DNA from 4 places in the Lysinibacillus sp. 54212 genome. Region 2 is predicted to be linked to each of the others. Evidence: riboswitches for the same ligand, from Rfam matches in the RefSeq annotation. Region 2 holds a riboswitch; each other region holds the start of a gene.
The links. A riboswitch is a leader RNA that binds a small molecule or an ion and turns the genes downstream of it on or off. The one in region 2 is predicted to bind cobalamin.
Positions count from the first base shown of each region.

Region 1: it holds a riboswitch for cobalamin, as region 2 does, so the genes downstream of both, V4T18_RS15790 (ABC transporter substrate-binding protein) here and V4T18_RS11710 (glutaredoxin family protein) in region 2, are expected to answer to the same signal.
Region 3: it holds a riboswitch for cobalamin, as region 2 does, so the genes downstream of both, V4T18_RS12535 (class I SAM-dependent methyltransferase) here and V4T18_RS11710 (glutaredoxin family protein) in region 2, are expected to answer to the same signal.
Region 4: it holds a riboswitch for cobalamin, as region 2 does, so the genes downstream of both, cobJ (precorrin-3B C(17)-methyltransferase) here and V4T18_RS11710 (glutaredoxin family protein) in region 2, are expected to answer to the same signal.

Region 1 is NZ_JBAFWZ010000029.1:16,674-22,242, forward strand. Features, by position in the region: gene V4T18_RS15780 (DUF1934 domain-containing protein) at 20-451, shown strand; gene argS (arginine--tRNA ligase) at 448-2,115, shown strand; cobalamin riboswitch at 2,621-2,740, shown strand; gene V4T18_RS15790 (ABC transporter substrate-binding protein) at 2,915-3,862, shown strand; gene V4T18_RS15795 (FecCD family ABC transporter permease) at 3,855-4,853, shown strand; gene V4T18_RS15800 (adenosylcobinamide amidohydrolase) at 4,854-5,569, shown strand, end outside.
Region 2 is NZ_JBAFWZ010000015.1:30,249-35,817, forward strand. Features, by position in the region: gene nrdE (class 1b ribonucleoside-diphosphate reductase subunit alpha) at 1-1,104, opposite strand, end outside; gene nrdI (class Ib ribonucleoside-diphosphate reductase assembly flavoprotein NrdI) at 1,079-1,468, opposite strand; gene V4T18_RS11710 (glutaredoxin family protein) at 1,465-1,692, opposite strand; cobalamin riboswitch at 1,839-2,013, opposite strand; gene V4T18_RS11715 (histidine phosphatase family protein) at 2,058-2,657, opposite strand; gene V4T18_RS11720 (pyridoxal phosphate-dependent aminotransferase) at 2,626-3,714, opposite strand; gene cbiB (adenosylcobinamide-phosphate synthase CbiB) at 3,671-4,642, opposite strand; gene V4T18_RS11730 (adenosylcobinamide amidohydrolase) at 4,639-5,313, opposite strand.
Region 3 is NZ_JBAFWZ010000017.1:17,271-22,839, reverse strand. Features, by position in the region: gene V4T18_RS12560 (precorrin-2 dehydrogenase/sirohydrochlorin ferrochelatase family protein) at 1-82, shown strand, start outside; gene cobA (uroporphyrinogen-III C-methyltransferase) at 79-843, shown strand; gene V4T18_RS12550 (nitroreductase family protein) at 837-1,391, shown strand; gene V4T18_RS12545 (cob(I)yrinic acid a,c-diamide adenosyltransferase) at 1,403-1,942, shown strand; gene V4T18_RS12540 (cobyric acid synthase) at 1,942-3,414, shown strand; cobalamin riboswitch at 3,402-3,581, shown strand; gene V4T18_RS12535 (class I SAM-dependent methyltransferase) at 3,706-4,539, shown strand; gene V4T18_RS12530 (FecCD family ABC transporter permease) at 4,532-5,569, shown strand, end outside.
Region 4 is NZ_JBAFWZ010000017.1:30,007-35,575, forward strand. Features, by position in the region: gene V4T18_RS12595 (precorrin-8X methylmutase) at 1-306, opposite strand, end outside; gene cobK (precorrin-6A reductase) at 310-1,068, opposite strand; gene cobJ (precorrin-3B C(17)-methyltransferase) at 1,078-2,727, opposite strand; cobalamin riboswitch at 2,861-3,044, opposite strand; cobalamin riboswitch at 3,165-3,347, shown strand; gene V4T18_RS12610 (energy-coupling factor ABC transporter permease) at 3,478-4,221, shown strand; gene V4T18_RS12615 (energy-coupling factor ABC transporter substrate-binding protein) at 4,223-4,522, shown strand; gene cbiQ (cobalt ECF transporter T component CbiQ) at 4,509-5,288, shown strand; gene V4T18_RS12625 (energy-coupling factor ABC transporter ATP-binding protein) at 5,306-5,569, shown strand, end outside.

The DNA of each region.
Region 1 (5,569 bases), on a different contig from region 2:
AAAGGGGCGATCCAATGCTATGAACGATGTAGGAACAAAAGTGAAAATAAAGCTAGTTTCATCCATCATTCCAAAGGATGGAGAGCTTGAAACATATGAAATGTGGCTACAAGGGTCCTTGGTGGAGAAAGCAGGAACGCACTATTTACGTTATGAAGAAATTCAAGATGATAAAGAAATTCGTACAACAGTAAAGCTAACAAACGACCAAGCTCTTATTATGCGTAGTGGGGGCGTCACGATGCGTCTTCCTCTAAACCTACAACAAAAAGAGCGAGGGCATTACGAAAGTATATATGGATCCATTCCAATTGTTATTAAAACACATCAATTATCGTGTGAAAGGCTTGAGGGAAGCGGTCGGTTTAAAACACAGTACGATTTAATAATTGGTGGCGCATCTGTCGGCCATTACACATTAGAAATTAATTACTCGGAGGTACAAGGATGAACGCTGTAGAACAATTACAACAACAAATTAAAGCGGTGCTAGCTGCGGCTGTTGAAAAAGCGGGCTTAGTAGAAGCTGGAACAGAATATAATATTCATTTAGAAACACCTAAAGATAAAGCGAACGGAGACTTTGCAACAAATCTAGCTATGCAATTAACAAAGCTAGCGAAAAAGCCGCCTCGTGCGATTGCAGAAGCAATTTTGGAAAATGTGGATAAGGAAAACACAGATATTGAAAAAATCGAAATTGCTGGTCCTGGTTTTATGAACATTACCGTTCGCAAGGATTTTTTAGCTGGCGTTGTTAAATCAACTTTCGAACAAGGCGAAAATTACGGTCGCTCAAACGCAGGTGAGGGTGAGAAAGTTCAAGTTGAGTTTGTATCAGCGAACCCAACTGGTGATTTGCATTTAGGGCATGCGCGCGGAGCTTCAGTAGGGGATTCTCTATGCAATGTATTAGATTTCGCAGGCTATGCCGTAGCACGTGAATATTATATTAATGATGCAGGAAACCAAATTAACAACTTAGCGTATTCGCTAGAGGCTCGTTATAAGCAGGCGCTAGGCTTAGAGGCTGAAATGCCAGAGGACGGCTACCACGGGCCCGATATTATTGAAATCGCTGGCGAGTTAGCGAAGCAATTCGGTGCAGAAATTTTAGAAAAATCGGATGAAGAACGCTTCAAATTTTTCCGTGAGCACGGCTTACGTTTAGAGCTTGCAAAATTACAAAAAGACTTAGCGAACTTCCGTGTTGAGTTTGATGTTTGGTATTCAGAAACTTCCCTATATAACAACGGGAAAATTGAAGTAGCATTAGACAAATTAAAGGCAAATGGACATGTGTTTGAAGAGGAAGGCGCGACTTGGTTCCGCTCGACAACATTTGGTGACGACAAGGATCGTGTGCTTATTAAAAATGACGGCTCATTTACGTACCTGACTCCTGATATCGCATACCATGAGGATAAATTACAACGTGGCTTTGATAAATTAATTAATATTTGGGGTGCAGATCACCACGGCTATATCCCACGTATGAAGGCAGCGATCGAAGCACTTGGCTATAACCGTGACACACTTGAAGTAGAAGTTATTCAAATGGTTCAGCTCTATAAAAATGGCGAGAAATTCAAAATGTCGAAGCGTACGGGTAACGCGGTTACAATGCGTGAGCTAGTAGAAGAGGTAGGCTTAGATGCAGTACGTTACTTCTTTGTAAAAACTGCTGGCGATTCACATATGGACTTTGATTTAGACTTAGCAGTTTCGCAGTCTAATGAAAACCCTGTATATTATGCTCAATATGCACATGCACGTATTTCTTCTATTTTACGTTCAGCTGCAGAGCAAGGATACGCTACTTCATTAGATAATCTTGGTTTATTAGTTGCTGAAAAGGAAGAAGATGTATTGAAAAAAGTTGGTGCATTCCCTCAAATCGTAGCGGATGCAGCGAAACACCGTACACCTCACCGTATTGCAAACTATATTCAAGAATTAGCATCTACATTCCATAGCTTCTATAATGCTGAAAAGGTACTAAACGCCGATAATAAAGAATTAACAGAGGCACGTTTAGCACTTATTACAGCAGTAAAAACAACATTGGCGAATGCACTAAAGCTAATTGGCGTAAGTGCACCAGAAAAAATGTAAGATCTAGGCATCCTGAACAATCAGGGTGCCTTTTCTATTGGAGTGTGGTAAGTAGATACGTTTGTTTGAATAAGAGTCATGGTTTTTGATTTACTAGCCATAAATTTCGAAATACTAGCCACATTTTTGAATTTACTAGCCAAAATTTCAAAAATACTAGCCAATTACGAGTTGCAGCCACAAATTTTCGAATACAGTCCGAAATTATTGATATAGTAGCCTCAAATTTCAAAATACTAGCCATATTTTTCGATTTACTAGCCAAAATTTCAAAAATACTAGCCACATTTTTTGATTTACTAGCCGATTTTTTCAAAATACTAGCTACATTTCAAGAAATACTAGCCAACTACGATTTGCAGCCACAATTATTAAAAAATCTAGCCCGAAAATTAAATTTAATCGCTCTTGTGATAATTCATATTCCGGCAAACTTCCGAAATACAATATACGAATAATTTTATCTGTAAAAATAGTATTTTTACGCTATAATAAAGAAAATTGAAAAATCTAAAATCATAAGGATATAGGGTAAGTCGGTGTGAATCCGACGCGGTCCCGCCACTGTAATTGCATGATGCAAGAATGCAAAAGCCAGAAAACCGGTCTTTATGGACACCAATGCAAGCCTACGAGGATAGGGTGGTAGCGAAACCTGTGTTTTTGTACGCAAATTTTGCTCTTTCCTACTTCTCTTACATTGGTAAGGGATTTTTTTTTGAAAAAAATCTTTATTGGAAAATAACATCTCTCCTTATTTTGATCAGGGTGAGAATTTCTAATTCTAGGAGGAGAAAGAATGAAGAAGCTTTGGCAGCTATGGTTAACAGCCCTATTAACGTTGGGTTTACTCTCTGCATGTAACGAGGATAATGCAAGCAGTGGGGCAAAGGTCAAGCAAAATGATGAAGTAAATAATGAACAAGTATTTCCAGTAACAGTAAAGGATGCTAGAGGGAATGACGTTACGCTACAGGAAGCACCAGATCGTATCGTCTCGTTAACACCATCCAATACGGAAATTTTATTTAGCCTGGGCTTAGATGAGGAAATCGTTGGAGTAAATGATAATGATAACTACCCTGAGCAAGTAGCAGAGAAAACAAGTGTTGGTGGAATGGAATTTAATATAGAGACAATTATTTCATTACAACCAGATATTGTGTTTGCACACGAATCGAGCATGTATATGATGGAAGGCGCTATTGATCAACTAGTTTCTGCAGGCATCAAAATATTTGTTGTGAAAGATGCGATGAACTTTGAAGAAACGTATAAAACTATTGAAGAAATTGGTACATTAACAGGTAAGGAAGACGAGGCAGAAAAAGTAACTAAAGATATTCAAAATAAGCTAGCGGAAATTCAAGCTAAAGTAAAAGGTCAGGAGCCGAAAACTGCTTTCATCGTTGTTGGTACACAGCCAGATATTTATGTTGTCGGTCAAAACAATTTTATGAATGAAATGCTTAAAGCGATTAACGTTACGAATGCCGTTGAAGTTGAAGGCTGGCCAATGTATAGCGCTGAGGAATTTGTGGACAGTAATCCGGATTCTATCATTTTCACATACGCTGGGGATGATGAAGTAATTAAAAATAATAAAGCATTCTCTGTGATGAAGGCTGTTCAAAGTAATTCACTAACGGTTGTTGATGGTGATACAACGAGTAGACAAGGTCCACGTCTAGCCTTAGGAGTAGAAGCCTTAGCGAAAGCAATTTATCCAGAGGCTTTTAATGAATAAAAAATATACAATCGCGTATATTTTCTCGCTAATCCTATTAGCAACTAGCGTGTGGTTTGGCATATCAATCGGCTCGGTCGATATTCCACTTTCAACCTTATGGGATAGCGAATCAAACCCATCAGCCTACAGCATTTTATGGAATATTCGCATGCCGCGTGTAATCCTTGCGGGGCTAGTCGGGGCTTCACTAGCTATTGCAGGTGCTGCATTTCAAGGGCTGTTAAAGAATCCGCTTGCTGACCCATATACGTTAGGCATCTCATCAGGTGCCTCTGTTGGTGCGGTTACTACTATTTTCTTTAGTGTATCTCTACCACTACTAGGCATATACACGCTTCCGATCTTTAGTATGGTTGGTGCGCTGCTCACGATGCTTGCTGTAATGAGCTTTGCTAAATTAGTGGACCGTACGATGAAGATGGAGACACTGATACTAACAGGAATAATTTTTAGCTCCTTTTTAGGTTCATGCATTTCATTAATGATTGCATTAACGGGGGAGGAGCTTCGTTCGATTATGGGCTGGCTTCTTGGTAGCGTTTCGATGCGCGGATGGCCGTATGTGAAAATGATTCTTCCATTTGTAATTGTAGGTACACTTCTTATTTGGCTAAATCGTCGTGAGCTTAATGCGATGATTTATGGTGAAGACCGGGCGAAATATTTAGGAGTGGATGTTAAACGAAGTAAATATATTCTTTTAGCTGGTGGTTCTATGCTAACGGGTGCAGCTGTTGCGGTATCAGGAACGATTGGATTTTTAGGTCTAGTCGTTCCTCATATGGTACGAATGATTATTGGTACCGATCATCGCCATTTACTACTCATCTCATTTTTAAATGGAGCAAGCTTACTTGTCATATGTGATCTAGTATCGCGTACAATTATTGCACCAATTGAGCTGCCGATTGGGGTTATTACTGCGTTTATCGGAGCACCGGTATTTTCATATATTTTCTTTAAACAACGAAAGGGACGGGTGGCATAAATGCTGAAAGTAGAAAATATCTCAGGCGGCTATGGCAGCGTACCCATCGTCCATAATATTTCGTTTACTGTAGGGCAAGGGAAGATGCTAGGTATTCTTGGACCAAATGGTAGCGGTAAATCGACCCTATTGAAACTAGTCAGTGGCATTATTGCTCCCACTTCCGGAACCGTTTTTATTGATGAGAAAGAGATGCAGAGCTATTCACCAAAAGGGCTAGCGAAAAAAATGGCGGTTTTACCACAGCTTCATGCAAATGCCTTTTCAAATTCTGTGTATGAAACGGTATCGCTCGGTCGATATCCGCACCAAAAAGGCTTTTTTTCTTCGTGGTCAGATCAGGATGAACGGGCAGTTACAATAGCAATGGAGCAAACAGGTGTAGCCAAATATCGTGATACGATGATGGAGTTTTTATCTGGCGGTGAGCAGCAGCGAGTCTTTATTGCCCAAGCATTAGCGCAATGCTCACAAATATTATTGCTTGACGAGCCGACAAATCATTTGGATATTGCCCATCAAAAGCAAATACTAGACTTAATTCGAAAGGAAATTGTTGAGTGTGGTTTAACAGTCGTTTCAGTTTTTCATGATATTAACTTAGCATCTCTTTATTGTGATGAGCTACTGCTAATGGAAGATGGGCATGTTCGCGCATTTGGGGCGCCGCATGAGGTTATTGTCCAACGGGAAATTGAAGATGTGTATAAGGCGCG
Region 2 (5,569 bases):
CTTTAACGGATGTGCTTCATTCACATTATCATCAAAAATTTCAAACGGATAGCCCGATTCAAACTGTGCCTTCTTAATTTCTGTATAAAGCTTACGTGCATTTAAACGTTTTAGCTTGCGAATGTTTGGATTATCGAGTAACTCGTAATACATTTCGCTCATGCTAATTTCAGACATGCGCTTGCCGTATTCCTTATAAATATCGTAAGAGCTAAATAACACAATATCTTTATTTCGCTTCATTAGCTCAAAGAAGATTGTTGGAAGGATAACACCTGTAGATAATGTTGCTAAGCGAATTTTTTCATCTGCATTTGGTTTTTTCGAGGAAATAAAATTCTCAATATCTCCGTGGAAAATGTTTAAGTACACAACACCTGAACCGTTACGCTGTCCTAATTGGTTGGAATAGGAGAAGGAGTTTTCTAGCAGCTTTGCAACAGGCATTACACCACTAGCTCTGTTCAAAATCCCTTTAATTGGATCACCTAATGGACGTAAATCAGTTAAATTTACACCGACACCACCACCAAGACGTGATAGCTCTAAGCAGTAGCCAATATTTTCGGCAATGCTATTCATCGTGTCATCCATTGTTAGCTTAAAGCAGCTTACTAACTCTCCGCGCGCTTTTTTACCACTATTCAATGCAGTAGGTGTAGCAGGCTGGTATGCTTCCATCATCGCTTCGACAGCTTTTTCTGCCAACCTTTCATCACCTTGTGCGAGATAAAGGGCGATAATAACGATACGATCCTCGTACTTTTCTAAAATTTCCTTGCCATCTCGACTTTTCATCGCATAGCTTTCGTAAAATTTGCTTGCACTCATAAAGGATGGGAAGCGGAACTTATAAGCGTATGCTTTTTTATACATACTTTTTATAAATGCTGGCGTATATTGGTCGATAAATTCTTTTTCATAATAGCCTTCATCGACTAAGTATCGAATTTTTTCCTCTACGTCGATAAAGTAACGCATACGAACGTTAACATCCTCTAAAAAGTATCGGCGTGTTGCTTCTTTATCCTTCGCTAAATCGAGCTCACCAGTTGCATGATAGCGATTTAATACTTCATTATTTAACTTCAAGTATTGTTTCATAGTCATCCTCTTTCACACAATCATTATAAAATGCAAGGATTGCCTCATAATCCTTTGAAAACCCTCGTAAATCAATCTTTCTAACTAGCGGTATATGGTAGTCTGAAGCGAGTTTATCACCAGCAAGTCCAAAAACATCTAAACCAAAATTACTGTTTCCACTAACGACAATCCCTTTACATAACGTAGCGTTCTGTTCCATAAAGGCTTGGACAACAGCGGGCACATCACCAAGTCCATCTGTGTACGTACAAAGGATAAATGGTGTTTCAATTACTGTATCTTTTGTAATTTCGATAGCTGGTAGGTTTAGTTTTTGGACAATATAGCGTACATTCCCTGTTCGACTAGCATAGGCAATCACTGCGTAAGCATCTCAATTCGCGATACAATCTCCTGCACATCATGAATTAGTTCGCCTTCAACCTCTAAAATAGGAACACTCATCAAGCCAGCATTGATAATTTTTTCTTTTGCTTGCTCATTGTGATCAATATTAATCATTTCAACTGAATCGAATCCAGCTTGCACTAACTCAGATTTCACCCATAGGCATTTTGGACAAATTGTTTTTGTGTATAATTTCATTTTTTCATTCCTCATTTCATTAATTTATGTATAGTCTCCGTTATCCCTAAACATGGGACAAAAATAAAAAGACTACCTCAAATGTGAGATAATCTAAAATGGACACACTAAAGCTTCGCATCCATTTACTCTACCCCGAAGAAATGTACTGTCTTTTTATTGAGGCGGTCTCCTGGCTCATCTTCATCACTTCTTACACCTTCCCGTTGGAACAGTGGTATCACGTAAGTCGCTCGGATTTACAGTTGCGGGGACAGCGCTAGATTTTCACCAGCTTCCCTTTCAACTACATATAGTAGTACCTAAATAAAAAATAACACAATATATTGTGATTCAACGATTTCAAGTATAGCATGACCAATCTTTTACTGTAAATAAGTATTTTGTACTTTCCTCAAGGTAAACTCCTGAATTTCCCAAATACCGTCACAATAATTTAGCTTTACAACACCACAGCTAGGGATTAAATCGGATAAAGAATGGAGTCTTTCACCGCTTAATTTCCACAACAAACAATGAATAGCGATCCCGTGTGATACCATTATGATATTTTTTTCATTTTTTTGAGCAACACTTTGCAAGCAGGCATGCATTCTATTTGCTACTGACTGAAATGTTTCCTGAGTGGTCGGTTGAAAAGATTGAGGTGAACACACATATTGCTCGTAACAAGGATCTCTTTCCAAATATTGAAGCTCTTTTCCTTGCCACTCACCTAAAAATATTTCCTTTAGCCGCGCATCAATCACTGGCTCCTGGGCTGGTACAATAAGTCGGGCAGTAGAAATCGCCCGCCCTAAGTCACTGCTATAAACAGTATCGATATCCATTCCCTGAAAAGTATACTGAAGCGCCCTTGCTTGCTGTACTCCTAATTCGGTTAATTCCGAGTCAAGCCAGCCCTGTAACTTGCCTAGCTTATTCCACTCCGTCTCACCGTGTCTTACTAGGTAAATTGTTTTCATATTCCACAAACCTTTTAGTAAATTCATTCATTGCTTCTTCATCCTTCATGCCAATCCGAAACCACTGACCATCCAAGCCGATATAGTTTTCCGTATGCCGTAACACGATTCCATGCTGAAGGAAATATAGATAGGCTTCCGGTACACTCCACCCCATCGGTAGTTTGAATGTTAGAAAGTTGGCTTCGCTAGCCGTTACAGCACAGCCATGTTGCATTAAAAAATGACTCATAGCCGTTCGCATTTTCGTACTATTTTCACCAGATATTTGGACAAAGGCGGATTCTTCTAAGCATTGGCAGCCAATTGCAATCGCAATGCCGCTAACACTCCAATGAGGTAAATAATTGTAGATATTTGACGCATGCCTACTAACTAAATAGCCAAGGCGAACGCCAGCTAAAGCATACATTTTTGTCATTGATCGTAAGACAAATAAATTGGCATAGCGGACAGTTAAATCGATTACCGATTCTTTTTCATCCGTCCAATCCATAAACGCCTCATCAACAACTACGGCACAGCCAACCTTTTCACCGTAAGCTAATAGCTCTTCAATTTCCTCACGAGCTGTCAGAACACCCGTTGGATTATTTGGGTTGCAAAGGTAAATTACGTCACCCTTGTCCATCGCCTTTTTTAGTGCTTGCATCGGTAGCTTATAGAGACAAATATCCTCTACAACAATCGACTCCACATGAACGTTTTGCTGTAAAAGCGTTCGTTTATATTCAGAAAAGGAGGGCTCCACAATAATGGCATGCTTTTCTCTAAAAAACTGCGCGATTGCCATTAGTAATTCCGCTGCCCCATTCCCTACTACAACAAAATCATTAGGCACTCTGTGAACGCTAGCTACTTTACTCCGAAAAGGTTCTGCAAGCATATCTGGATAACTTCCGACACTTTCCAACAACGCTGGCCAAAGCTTTTTAATCGATGAAGGACTCCCTAGAACATTCACATTTTCACTTAAATCATAAATCTTTTCAGGCATTGGTAACTGAAGTTGCCTATATAAAGCCAATGCATTTGCTCCATGCGCAGGTAATGCCAAAAATGATCCCTCCAATCAGTAGTAAAAAGTAAATTGTGACGGTATACATATGTCGAACAGTAAGCTTAATATGCTCTCGGTTCATGACGACAAGTGGCTCCCCCATAAACGCTCGAAAGGATTGCTTTCCACCATAGGAATTATTGCCACCTAAACGAATCCCTAGTTGATAAGCCGTAGCTGCCTCTAAATAGCCGCTATTAGGACTTGGATGTTTTTTCGCATCTCTCTTCCATTTATTCCATCGTTCCGCCAAAGGTAGCTTTTTTACATTTTTGGTTGTAAGCAAAATCAATAACCCTGTTAGACGACTCGGAATGTAGTTCGCAATATCATCTAATTTTGCTGCAATGTAGCCAAATTGACTGTAGCGCTCATTCTTATACGCAACCATAGAATCTAATGTGTTAATCGCTTTATAAATCCACGCACCGATTGCACCAAATAGAAGAGCATAAAATAATGGAGCGGTTACGCCGTCGCTTGTATTTTCCGAAACAGTCTCCACGACCCCTCGTACAACTTCTGGCTCCTCTAAATGAGCTGTATCCCGACCTACAATCCATCCAAGCTTCGTCCGGGCCTCTTCCATGTCGTTTGCCTCTAATGCACGATAAACAACCATCGCTGCTTGATCTAAGCTTTTTTGAGCAAGTGCGATTGCAATTAAGAGTACTTCAATCGCAATACCAATGGCCCAATGAATTTTATAGCTGACGAAAAGAACCGCACCTACTACAGCCAATGTAGCGAATAGAGTTAGCAATACCGTTAAGGCTCCTTTTAAGCGTCGATTGACCCCCCTATTCAACCTTTTTTCTAAGAAGGCAATCCAGTTGCCAATCCAAATGACTGGGTGTGGTAGCCCTTTTGGATCGCCTACGATACGGTCTAACCCTATGGCCAGTAAACAAATGATACTATTCATTTTAAACGTCCCTTTGTATAAATAATATAATTATCAATTGCACGATGTAATGTGTGGGCAACACCTTTTCCGATCAAGCTTCCTAATTTAGTAATGGAGCCTGCATAAGGATAAAGCTCGCCTTGTTGTGTGGCTGCAACACATACGCTATCTGTCGATGTGCCTGTAGCCAAGGTCCCACTTTTTTTATCTACTATATTACGCTGGATAAGTGTTTTCACCTTTGTTTCAGTTACTGCACTATATGCCTGCATCAAGGCTTCGACAGTTAAATGACCGTCGATAAATACGAAAATATTAATAGTGCCGATCCTTGATTGATATGTATAGCGATGCGAGGCGGTAATATCTACTGCATTCCCTAGCCCAGCTGTTAACATGACCGTCAGCGTTAGTTCTCCATCCTGAAAAGTATCTATAAAAAGAAACTCCTGGTTTACTGCAGTCATCATTGCCACACTCTTCTCGATAGGAAGGTCATGCTGGACTAAAAAATCTATAAATTCTTCTTGTACATGCTGTGGATTATAGTCAACAGGCACAGTTCGATTAATAAAAATACTGGCTTCATATAGTCCAGGATTAATCATCGCCGAACTGATTGAGAGTAACGGCTTTTTAAAAGATGCCACTGAATAAATCCCATAATTCGAAATGATTGGTTCACTCATATTAGTAATTCCTTTTTATTTTATATAGAACATTATAGCGTAAAAAAATAGGTTGATCCTGTAGACCTAGCAAAATGTTATTTTTCACGTATGAATATTTTTAAAAATCATTGTCATTTTGGCATTTTTTCAAATTGAAATATGCCTATAATTCACTTATTTATCATATCATTTTAATAGAGCTTGAATTATTCAACAATTCATTATTTTTTATGTTTTGACTACGGATAAAATTGTAGATAGAATGGTTAGTAGA
Region 3 (5,569 bases), on a different contig from region 2:
TGTTCATGAATGGATACAAAACGGAGAAATAGCAAAGTGTGAAGAATATTTACAAAGATTATTAGTAGGAGAAACGCTGTGAGTGGATATGTATATATTGTAGGAGCAGGACCAGGTGATCCGAAATTATTAACGATACGAGGGCTAGAATGCATTCAAGGGGCAGATGTTATTTTATATGACCGCTTAGTAAATCCGGTGCTGCTTCACCATGCAAAAGAGAATGTAGAGCTAATCTATTGTGGTAAAGAGCCTGGAAAGCATGGCTTAATTCAAGAAGAAATTCATCGCGTGCTCGTTGAACAAGCACTGCAAGGTAAAAGAGTCCTTCGTTTAAAGGGTGGCGATCCATTTGTGTTCGGACGCGGTGCAGAAGAGGCAGCTGTTTGTCGAGCGGCACAAATTCCATTTGAGATTGTACCGGGTATTACAGCAGGTATTGCCGCCCCAGCGTATGCAGGAATTCCTGTTACTCATCGTGATCATGCGACGAGTTTTGCCATTGTGACAGGTCATGGACGTGCAGAAAAAAAACAGGACTTTTTAAATTGGTCAGCTCTTTCTCAAATTGATACGGTGGCATTTTATATGAGTGTCGGAAATATCGACCATATTGCCAAAAGCTTAATCGAGCATGGAAAAAATAGCTTAACACCTGTAGCCGTTATTGAGTGGGGGACAACTGAAAAGCAGCGTACGATTACAGGGCAGCTTGCTACCATTGCTGGGGATATTAAAGATAAGCACATCTCAAATCCAGCAATGATACTAGTCGGCGATGTCGTGAGAGTTCGTGAAGAGATTACATGGTTTTCAGAAAGGATTGAAATCGAATCATGTTAGAAGCATTAAAAAAACGTCGTGCCGTTCGTCAATTCGAGGCACGTGATGTAGAACGCGAGAAAATCGAGCAATTATTAGAAGCTGCAACCTATGCACCGAACGATCGCATGCGAGAGCCTTGGCATTTTTATGTGCTTCAAGGAGATAGCTTAAAGCGTTATGAAAAGGTTGCACTGGATTATTTACAAAAACGTTTTCCAACGAAATCAAATCTCGTTCAAAGCTCGATGGAAGCTGTCACAAAAACACCACTCATTATTGTCGTGACCTCAGCAATTGTTGATGGTGACGAAGGAGCGACAATTGATAACACTTTTGCCGTTAGTAGCGCCATTATGTCGATGTGGTTAATGGCAGAAAAATTAGGACTTGGCATGGTTTGGCGTACACGAGGTGTCGGTCTTGTACATGAGTCAGGCTTACATGAGTTTATTGGAGCGTCTCATACAGAGCAACTAGTTGGAACACTGTGCATTGGCTACCCAGAAGAGCAAATCACAACGGAGAAAAAACGTACTCCATTTTCAGAAAAAACGACGTGGCTATAGGAGGAACATAAATGGCACGGAAAGGTATGCTATTAGTTTATACAGGGGACGGAAAAGGGAAAACGACCGCCTCATTAGGTGTCACATTACGAGCACTTGGTAGAGGAATGAACGTAAAATATTTTCAATTTATTAAATCACCTGATCGTACATATGGAGAAGGGCTAGCGCTACAAAAGTTAGGCTTAGAAATGGTGCAGCTCGGCGTTGGATTCACATGGACAAAAACGCCTGAGGAACACCGTCTAGCACTACAGAAGGCTTGGAAGGTTGTGAAGGCAGCTCTACAAGATGAATCGATTGACTTATTAGTGTTGGATGAATTAAATAATGCATTAGCGATTTCACGCTTTCCAATTGATGATGTGCTGCCACTTGCTGAGGTGCTAGAAGCCATTCAAAATCGTCCACAGACTATGCATGTAGTCATTACAGGACGATCAGCTCATCCTTCGATTGTGGCACTTGCAGATTTAGTATCAACTATCGATGCAACAAAGCATTATTACGAGGATCAAGATGTCAAAGCAATGAAGGGACTTGAATTTTAATGAAAGCAATTATGATTCAAGGAACCTCATCCGATGTTGGTAAAAGTGTGCTAAGTACCGCGCTCTGCCGCATCCTTGCCAATGATGGCTATAAGGTTGCCCCTTTTAAATCACAAAACATGGCTCTCAACTCGTACATCACACAAGACGGTGGCGAAATTGGACGAGCACAGGGTGTACAGGCAGAGGCGGCCAAGGTCATAGCAACTACAGATATGAATCCAATATTACTAAAGCCAAAGGGTGAAATGATTTCAGAGGTTATCCTGCATGGTAAGCACTATGCGAATATGGATGCCCTTTCGTACCGTGAGAATTTCGTCGAAGAAGTGATGCCTGAAGTCAGAAAGGCATTAAGTCGCCTAGAGTCCCAATTTGAAGTCTTAGTATTAGAGGGTGCAGGTAGCCCTGCTGAAATTAACTTAAAAAGCCGTGATATTGCCAACATGCGGATGGCACATGAAACAGATGCAGCGGTAATTTTAGTAGCGGATATTGAGCGCGGTGGTGTATTTGCATCACTAGTTGGGACGTTAATGCTACTCGATGAGGAAGAACGCGTACGTGTGAAAGGCATAATCATTAATAAGTTTAGAGGAATGAAGGAGCTACTAACAAGCGGAATTGAGTGGCTTGAGGAGTATACTAATATCCCAGTGCTTGGTGTCATTCCATATATTGATGTGCAAATTGAGGCAGAGGACTCTATGGCGCTTTCAAGCTTACGTTTAAAAAAGCCTTTGCAAAATGAATTCGAAATGGATGTAGCTGTTATCCGTTTGCCTCATATTTCAAACTTCACTGATTTAGATCCGATTTTTGAGGAACCGGGTGTCGGTGTACGATTCGTTTCCTCTCTAAAAGAATTGAAAAACCCAGACCTGATCATTATTCCCGGCACAAAAAATACGGTCGATGATTTTATTTGGCTACGTGAAACTGGGTTAGCTCAAGGAATTTTGCATGCAGCTCAAAATGGCTGTCAAATAGTAGGGATATGTGGCGGTTATCAAATGCTAGGTGAAATCATAATCGATGAGCAGGCGATTGAGGGTAACGGAGGGGTATATATGACACTTGGTTTACTACCAATTGAAACGACGTTTATCCCTGAGAAGAGAACGGTGCAGGTGACAGGTACAACCAGTTCTGGACATGCCATTCAAGGATATGAAATTCATTTAGGTCGAAGTCAAGCTACACAACCTATCCAGCCTTTTATCCAATTTGATGATGAGCGAACGGATGGTGTCATAACAGAAACTATTATTGGTACCTACTTGCATGGCATTTTCCAAAACAGACATTTTACCCGTCATTACTTCAACGAATTGCGGCAAAAAAAAGGATTAGAAATTATATCCGAGGATGTCGTGTCGGATTTTGAGCGCAGGGAGCAGGCTTATGAAATGCTTGATCAACATGTACGCGAGCATCTCGATATGGAGAAATTATATAGCTTAATAAAATGAGCATCAGTGTAGCGTAACAGCTACTTAATAGGGAAGTGTGATGAAAAGTCACCGCGGTACCCGCCACTGTAATTCTTAGCAACTCACAATAGCCACTGTCAATAGACGGGAAGGTGTGACAAGCGTTGATGAAAAGCCAGGAGACCTGCTGATGCAAATGACAAAATGTTCCTACGGGATTATGGGCAGCATTGTACAACATACCTATCTTGTACTTGCTGCTTACACATGTAGACATTTTGTTTACATGTTTTTTTGATTTCTAATAGATGTAAAAAAGGGTGTGATGGTGTGAAGGGACCTTTAGTGATTGATTTTGAAAAGAAGTGGCAGGAGGGGATGCTCGATTGGAGCGGCAATATGCCAGAGCGCATGGTAGACGATTCCCTTGAAGAAGCCTTCTGGTCACAATCAATGAAGAAAAAAAAGTATAAACAAACCGATGCTTACGCAAAGACAATATACGAAAGCATGAGACGCCATATTCCGAAAGGAGCAAGCATCATTGAAATTGGTCCAGGCTGGGGGAATTACACGTTTCCACTATATGCTGATGCTGATTCGTTAACGCTTGTGGACGGCTCCCAAAGTGTTCTAGCTTATTTGAAGCAGTACTTTAAGGAGCAAGATCCTATTCAATTTGTTCTTGGAAAATGGGAAGAGGTAGATTTAAAGCCGCATGATGTGATAGTTGGTGTAAATTGCTTTTACCGTATGTATGAAATGAATCAAACATTATTAAAAATGAATGCACTCGCGAAGAAGCGTGCCATTATCGGTATGACGACAGGACCGATTCAGCCACATTATGAGGTGCTGGATAAAAAGTATGGCTACGATATTAAGTATCCTAGAAGAGATTATATTGAAATAATCAATATGCTCTATCAATTAGGAATTTATGGGGATTGCGAAATGATTAAGCTGGAGCGCACATATCGCTATGAAACTATGGAAGAGCTACTTCATGTTCAAAGCAAGAAAATTTTATCCGATACGTATGATCTAGCCCATGTAGAAGAATCACTACAACCTTTTATAGCGTATCACGATGGTCAGTATGAATACCGACATACATTCTATGCTGCCATAATTAGCTGGGAGCCGGTTGAATTACATGTCTAAAGTAAGATTAATAGCAATAAGTATAGTACTTATTATGGCATTACTCTTTTCGATGACCTTTGCTGTAATGGTAGGATCGGTTGATTTGACACCATTTGTAGTATGGGAAGTGCTAGCATCAAAAATCGGACTGTCCTTAGGAGAGGGAGTAAAAAAGGCTCAGGCGATAATAATTTGGGAAATTCGTGCACCACGTGTTGTATTGGCTGCAGTCGTTGGAGCAGCTCTTGCTATTAGTGGGGCAGCGATTCAGGCACTTGTAAAAAATTCGATAGCCGATCCATATATTTTGGGCGTATCCTCAGGGGCATCGGTTGGCGCGACTTCCGTAATATTATTAGGTGCTTTTAGCATGCTAGGCGTTTATGCGCTTTCCTTTGCGGCGTTTCTTGGAGCAATTTTGTCAGTAATTGTTGTGTTTTTCCTTGCACGAGTGAATGGTAGAACCTCTGTAATTCGATTGTTGCTAGCAGGAATTGCAGTATCACTTGTACTATCAGCAATAACAAACTTTATGCTAATGATGTCAAAGCAACAGGGTGGAATTCAAGCGGTTATGCACTGGATGCTAGGAAGCCTAGCAGGTGCAAAGTGGTCAAATATTGGTATTCCAGCCTTCACGTTACTTATCGTATTTTGCTTACTTTGGATGAATTATCGGCAGCTAAATGCGCTACTTCTTGGTGAAGAAACAGCTGCAACACTTGGCATTAACTTAGAAAAGTTCCGGATATTTATTATTATTTTTGTATCACTGCTTACAGGGGTTGTCGTAGCTGTGAGTGGAAGCATCGGCTTTGTTGGACTGATTATTCCACATATCGTTCGTATGTTTGTCGGTTCGAATTATAAGTTCGTGCTGCCAATTAGTGCATTGTTAGGTGCAGTATTTTTAGTGTGGGCGGACCTTGTCGCACGAATAGTTGTTGCACCAGAGGAAATGCCGATTGGAATTATTACTGCATTATGTGGTAGTCCATTCTTTATTTGGATGTTAAGAAGACAAAATTATTCATTTGGAGAAGGTGAC
Region 4 (5,569 bases), on a different contig from region 2:
ACCGCCATGCTTTTGGAATCGTTTACGGCCAGAGCCACTTTCTATCATTTGAACATCTGCTACGACATGACGGCCTGCTAAAATCGACTGGATGCCCGCTTCAATTGCGTCATCCGTAAAAATCATACTGCGCCCTAATTCAAAGTCTGCAGAAGCGTGAATAACACGACGAACGACTAGCCACTGCTCATCTGTAAATGAGTGCTCGCCCATTTCATCTTTAATCATCGCGAAGCTGTAGTCATAAATTTTGTCTGGATCTACTGTTAACGGAACAAATTCCGTATTAAAATTCATATTTGCCATAATTTATAATCCTCCTAAAATAGTCTTTACTTCATCAAATGTTGTACATAAGTTGCTATACGAAATTTTAGGTCGTTTAATTAAAACAACCGGAATATTTAGCTCTAAGGCAGCGTCCATTTTTTCATCGACAGAGCCAACCTTGCCGCTTTCCTTCGTAATAACAAGCGTTGTCTCGTACTGCTTGTAGAGCGCTACGTTTAGCTCTTTAGAAAATGGTCCTTGGATTGCGATTATATCTCGTTGTTTTACACCAAGCCCATCACACTTTTCCATATTTTCTTTATTCGGTAGCATTCTGCATACTAATCGGATAGCCGGCTCGTCTAGCAATTCCTTTGTAAAGGTTGCCAGTGTTTTACTGCCTGTTGTCAGCATGACTGTACCATTGTGAGATTTTGCTGCCCTCGCTGCCTCCTCGTATGTTTCTACCTCCGTCACAAGGGGATGCTTATATGTTTCTAGTGGCCTCTCGTATCGAATGTATGGAATATTCAGACTTGAGGAGGCTAGCATTGCTGTTTTAGATGCTTCCTCTGCATACGGATGACTCGCATCCACAATACAAGTAGCGCCGATTTTATTTATCAACGTCTCCATATCTTGAGCTGTTAATCGACCAATACTAGTGTGCACTCCTGCCTCTTGTAAGCTATGCGCCGCTGACTCAGTAACAACAGTCGCAAGCAGCTCATGCCCTTGCGACTGTAACACTACCGCAAGCTCCCTCGCATCACTAGTGCCTGCTAAAAATAAAATCATAATAGCCTCCTAATCTCCACAAGGTGCTTCTTCGATTTCGATTTTGCAGCTCATATCATGGTAGTTATAATGCAAAATTTTCTTCACACGCTTGAAATATTTAAATAATCGTTCGTTCGGATGAGCATTCTCTTTATATTCTTCAATTATCCTTGAGAGCAGTGGTACCAGCTCTTCTGGTGCTAAACCTTCCACAACAGGCTGTGCTGCATGAGCAGTTCTCCCAACAGGCTTCGCTCCAATGAATAAGTCAAATTTTTTCTTACGATATACGATACCAATATCATCAAACACCGCGCGATAGCACGCCATACCACAGCCATTAAATCCAATATGTAGTTCCTTCGGTAGCTTCATCCCACCAAGAGTCTCCATAATCTCCTCTGCATATGGAATCGACTCAGCCTTTTCTCCGTAGCAGAAATCACAGGCCTTAACATTTAACACATCGCCCATCGGTAAGACGAGCAGCCCCTCTGCCTTGATAGCTTCCACTACTGCTTGTGGATTCTCAGTTGGCAATTTCACTAGGAAGCGATGGTCAGGTGTATATTCAAATGTTCCCTTTTCCCCAACAATTTCAGCGAGCTTCTGTAGCTGCCTTGGTGAAATGATTTTATTTGCTACACCAGGAGATACGGCAAACTCAAATATAGATTCAATTGGCTGACTCACGATAAACGGATTATCAATTTTTTGATTCGTTACAAGTGCCAATGCTTTTTGAGCTAGCCTAAGCGAAGGTACTTTCGGTTCCATTTTTTTTAGTGGAACTGGGTTCTGTATGGCAACAATTTTTTCATAGCCCGCCTTCGCTTCCCCTGTTTCCTGATCTAATGCCCACGGTTCGGCTTCTTTTTTCAAGCGCTGATGCGGTTTCCATATTTGCTTTTCATCACCGAGCGTATATTTCCGTTGATAGCCGCGCGGTGTGATAATTTTATTATCATAAAAAAAGGTCGATGAGTTACCTACAACAACTGTTGTGAGCATGCCGATATCATGCTCTAGCATTTCTGCTAATGTTGTCAAAACGATATTTTGTGTATCTCGGTAAGCACTTTTTACAAGTCCCACAGGTGTATCTGGTGAACGATACTTCAATAAAATCTTTTGCGCCTCCACGATTTGACGAGTACGACGGCCTGATTTCGGGTTATAAAAGGCGATTACAAAATCAGCCATTGCTGCTGCCTCAATTCGTTTTTCAATAACCGTCCACGGCGTTAAGTGATCACTTAAGCTGATCGTACAAGAGTCATGCATAACGGGTGCACCTAGTAAGCTTGCACAGGAATTAATCGCCGAGATGCCAGGTACAACCTCTACCTCGATCCCCGTTGCTTCTTTCCACCCTTTTTCGATGAGTACCTCATAAACAAGACCTGCCATTCCATACACACCCGAGTCTCCGCTCGATATTACCGAAACGATGTGTCCCGCTTCCGCCTGCTTTACCGCTTCCTGAGCACGCGACACTTCCTCCGTCATGCCTGTACTAACAATCGTTTTAGCTGTTACTAAATGCTGGATTAACTCAACATATGTTTTATAGCCCATGATGTGGTCACTTTGCTGTAGAGCATCGACAGCCCGTTTTGTAATATGCTCTCTGTCTCCAGGACCAAAGCCTACAACGAAGATCTTTCCCTTAACCATAGCTCTCCCTCCTCAAAAAAAATGCCCGCACCTCTTTTCAAAAAGAGATACAGGCATGTGAAATTCTATACAAAAAATGCATACAAAAGCACAAGAACATTATTGTCCCGCCTATACTTCTCCCTCCGAAAAGTAAGTGTCGTTTAAATAAGCAGGTTTCCTGGCTTGAGCGTCGCTTTACTTTCACATCTTCCCATCATAATGACAGTGATTTATTGTGATTTCATCAGCTTTACAGTAGCGGGGGCTGCATTAGATTTTCACTAATTTCCCTTTTACCTCACAAAATCGTGAGCACTTATTTAAAATTGCAAAAATTAAATTAATATTAAAATAACATAGATAAAAGAAAATTGATATGCTTTTAAATTTTTTTATATTTCAAACTTTTTCGTGACAAACCTATTTTTTAAATGCTAGAATCTTTATCAATGACGATAACCTAATGATTTTTTGGTGCTAACCTTTAGCTTAATAGGGAAGACGGTGTGAGTCCGTCGCTGTCCCGCAACTGTAACTCTGAGCAGATTACTAGAAGAGCCACTGCGATTCTTTCGTGGGAAGGCTTGTAAAATGCAATGAAGAGAAGCCAGGAGACCTGCCAGAAATGACGTACTATTCAACCTACGAGGATAGGTGCGAAAGAGAAAGCAAATTAAGATTTGCTTTTTTAGTGTTGCACTTCTTCTCCTGAAAGGTGCTTTTTTTATTGCACTTTTTTCGTCAAATAATCAAAAAGGAGAAAGAAAGATGAAGCATTTATTACCAAAGCTTGGGTACTTCGGAGTTGTACTATTATTCATACCGAAACAAGCGCACGCCATGCATATCATGGAAGGATTTTTACCAATAGGATGGGCTATCTTTTGGGGAGCACTCTGCTTACCATTCTTAATAAAAGGGATTAGCTCAATTCGAAGCGTCGTAAAGGATAATCCAGAAAGTAAACTATTACTTGCCTTATCAGGAGCATTTACATTTGTGCTATCTGCATTAAAAATTCCATCTGTTACAGGGAGTTGCTCTCATCCAACAGGTGTGGGCTTAGGCTCTATATTGTTTGGACCATTCGTAATGAGCGTACTTGGCTCAATCGTATTACTATTCCAATCACTCCTACTTGCCCACGGTGGTTTAACTACATTAGGAGCTAATATTTTTTCAATGGCGATCGTTGGTCCCTTTATCGCTGTAGGTGTTTATAAATTAGCAATAAAATGGGGACTGTCCCTTAGTATCGCTGTATTTTTCGCTGCCATGTTAGGTGATCTCGGTACATATGTGATGACATCAGTTCAACTCTCACTAGCGTTCCCGGCAGAAGTGGGTGGAATACTAGGCTCATTCCAAAAATTTGCGAGCATTTTCGCACTAACCCAAATTCCTTTAGCTGTTAGTGAAGGGTTATTAACGGTTATCATTATGAATTTCTTACAAAAGTACAATATGAACGAGCTAGTACAATTACGAATTTTAAAGGCAAAGGAGAGCTAATATGTTGAAGAAAAATTTGATTCTATTCCTACTTGTTGTCCTTTTAGCCATCTTGCCTGTTCTATTTTTAAAGGATGCAGAATTTGGCGGAGCAGATGGAGAGGCAGAGGAGGCAATTACTGAAATTGCTAATGATTATGAGCCTTGGTTTAATGCGATTTGGGAGCCTCCAAGTGGGGAAATTGAAAGCTTATTATTTGTGCTACAAGCGGTCATCGGCTCAATAATTATCGGCTATTTCATTGGGTATACTCGTGGTAAACACTCGAAAAACTCATCAAAACAGCATGCTAAACATTGATTTTCTTTCACACCATAACGCACTGAGAAGGGTTGCCGCTAGTCAAAAGCTTCTCTTTGCAATAAGTGCATTACTTGCAGTTACGATTTCCAGAAATAATGAGATTGCCCTTTGGACACTACTTTTTATGAGTAGTGTCATTGTTTTCTATGCAAAAATCCCTTGGAAATCCTACGCCATATTAATGCTTGCACCGCTTGGATTTAGCCTAGCCGGTATAGTGACGATTGTTATTTCGATAGCATGGAATGGTCCAATCCCCGCTCATGCTGTGTGGGATGCTTCACTCGCTCAATTGTCCCTTTATATTTTGCCCAATGATCTTTCACGTGCACTAAACATATTTTTAGTAGCATTTAGCGCGACAGGCTGTTTATATTTTTTAATTTTAACAACGCCTATTTATGAGATTAGCCCAATATTACTTAAAGGCAAGGTACCAGTCGTTATAGTAGAATTGATTGAATTAATTTACCGTTTTATCTTCCTATTTCTTCAAACATACGAACAGCTCTATACAGCACAGCAGGCACGATTAGGCTATAAAAGCTATAAATCTAGCTTTTCTTCACTAAGCCTAATGATTAGTTCTCTGTTTAAATCGATGTTTTTACGTTACGGGACGATGACACACGCCATGAAGGCTCGAAATATCGAACAATTTACTATTCCTCAAGCATTCTTGAAGAGAAGAAAATGGCTACCAAGGCTGACGCTACTATTTACGATGTACTTTTTGCTTAGTGCAGTGCTTTTAGTCTTGTAAGAAAGGGGAAAGACCCAATGACAACACCTTATTTTGAATTTGATTCTGTATCTTTTCAATATGCGGATGGTACGAAGGCAATTGACAGTATCTCCTTGACGATTCCTCGAGGCAAAAAAATAGCCATTCTAGGAGAAAATGGCTCAGGAAAATCGACGCTATTTAAACTGTTAATGGGCCTAGAAAAACCGACAAGTGGCAAGATTTATTTTCAGGGAGAGCCTGTTCAATATACGAAAAAGGCAATGAAAAATCTACGTCAAAATGTAGGACTAATTTTT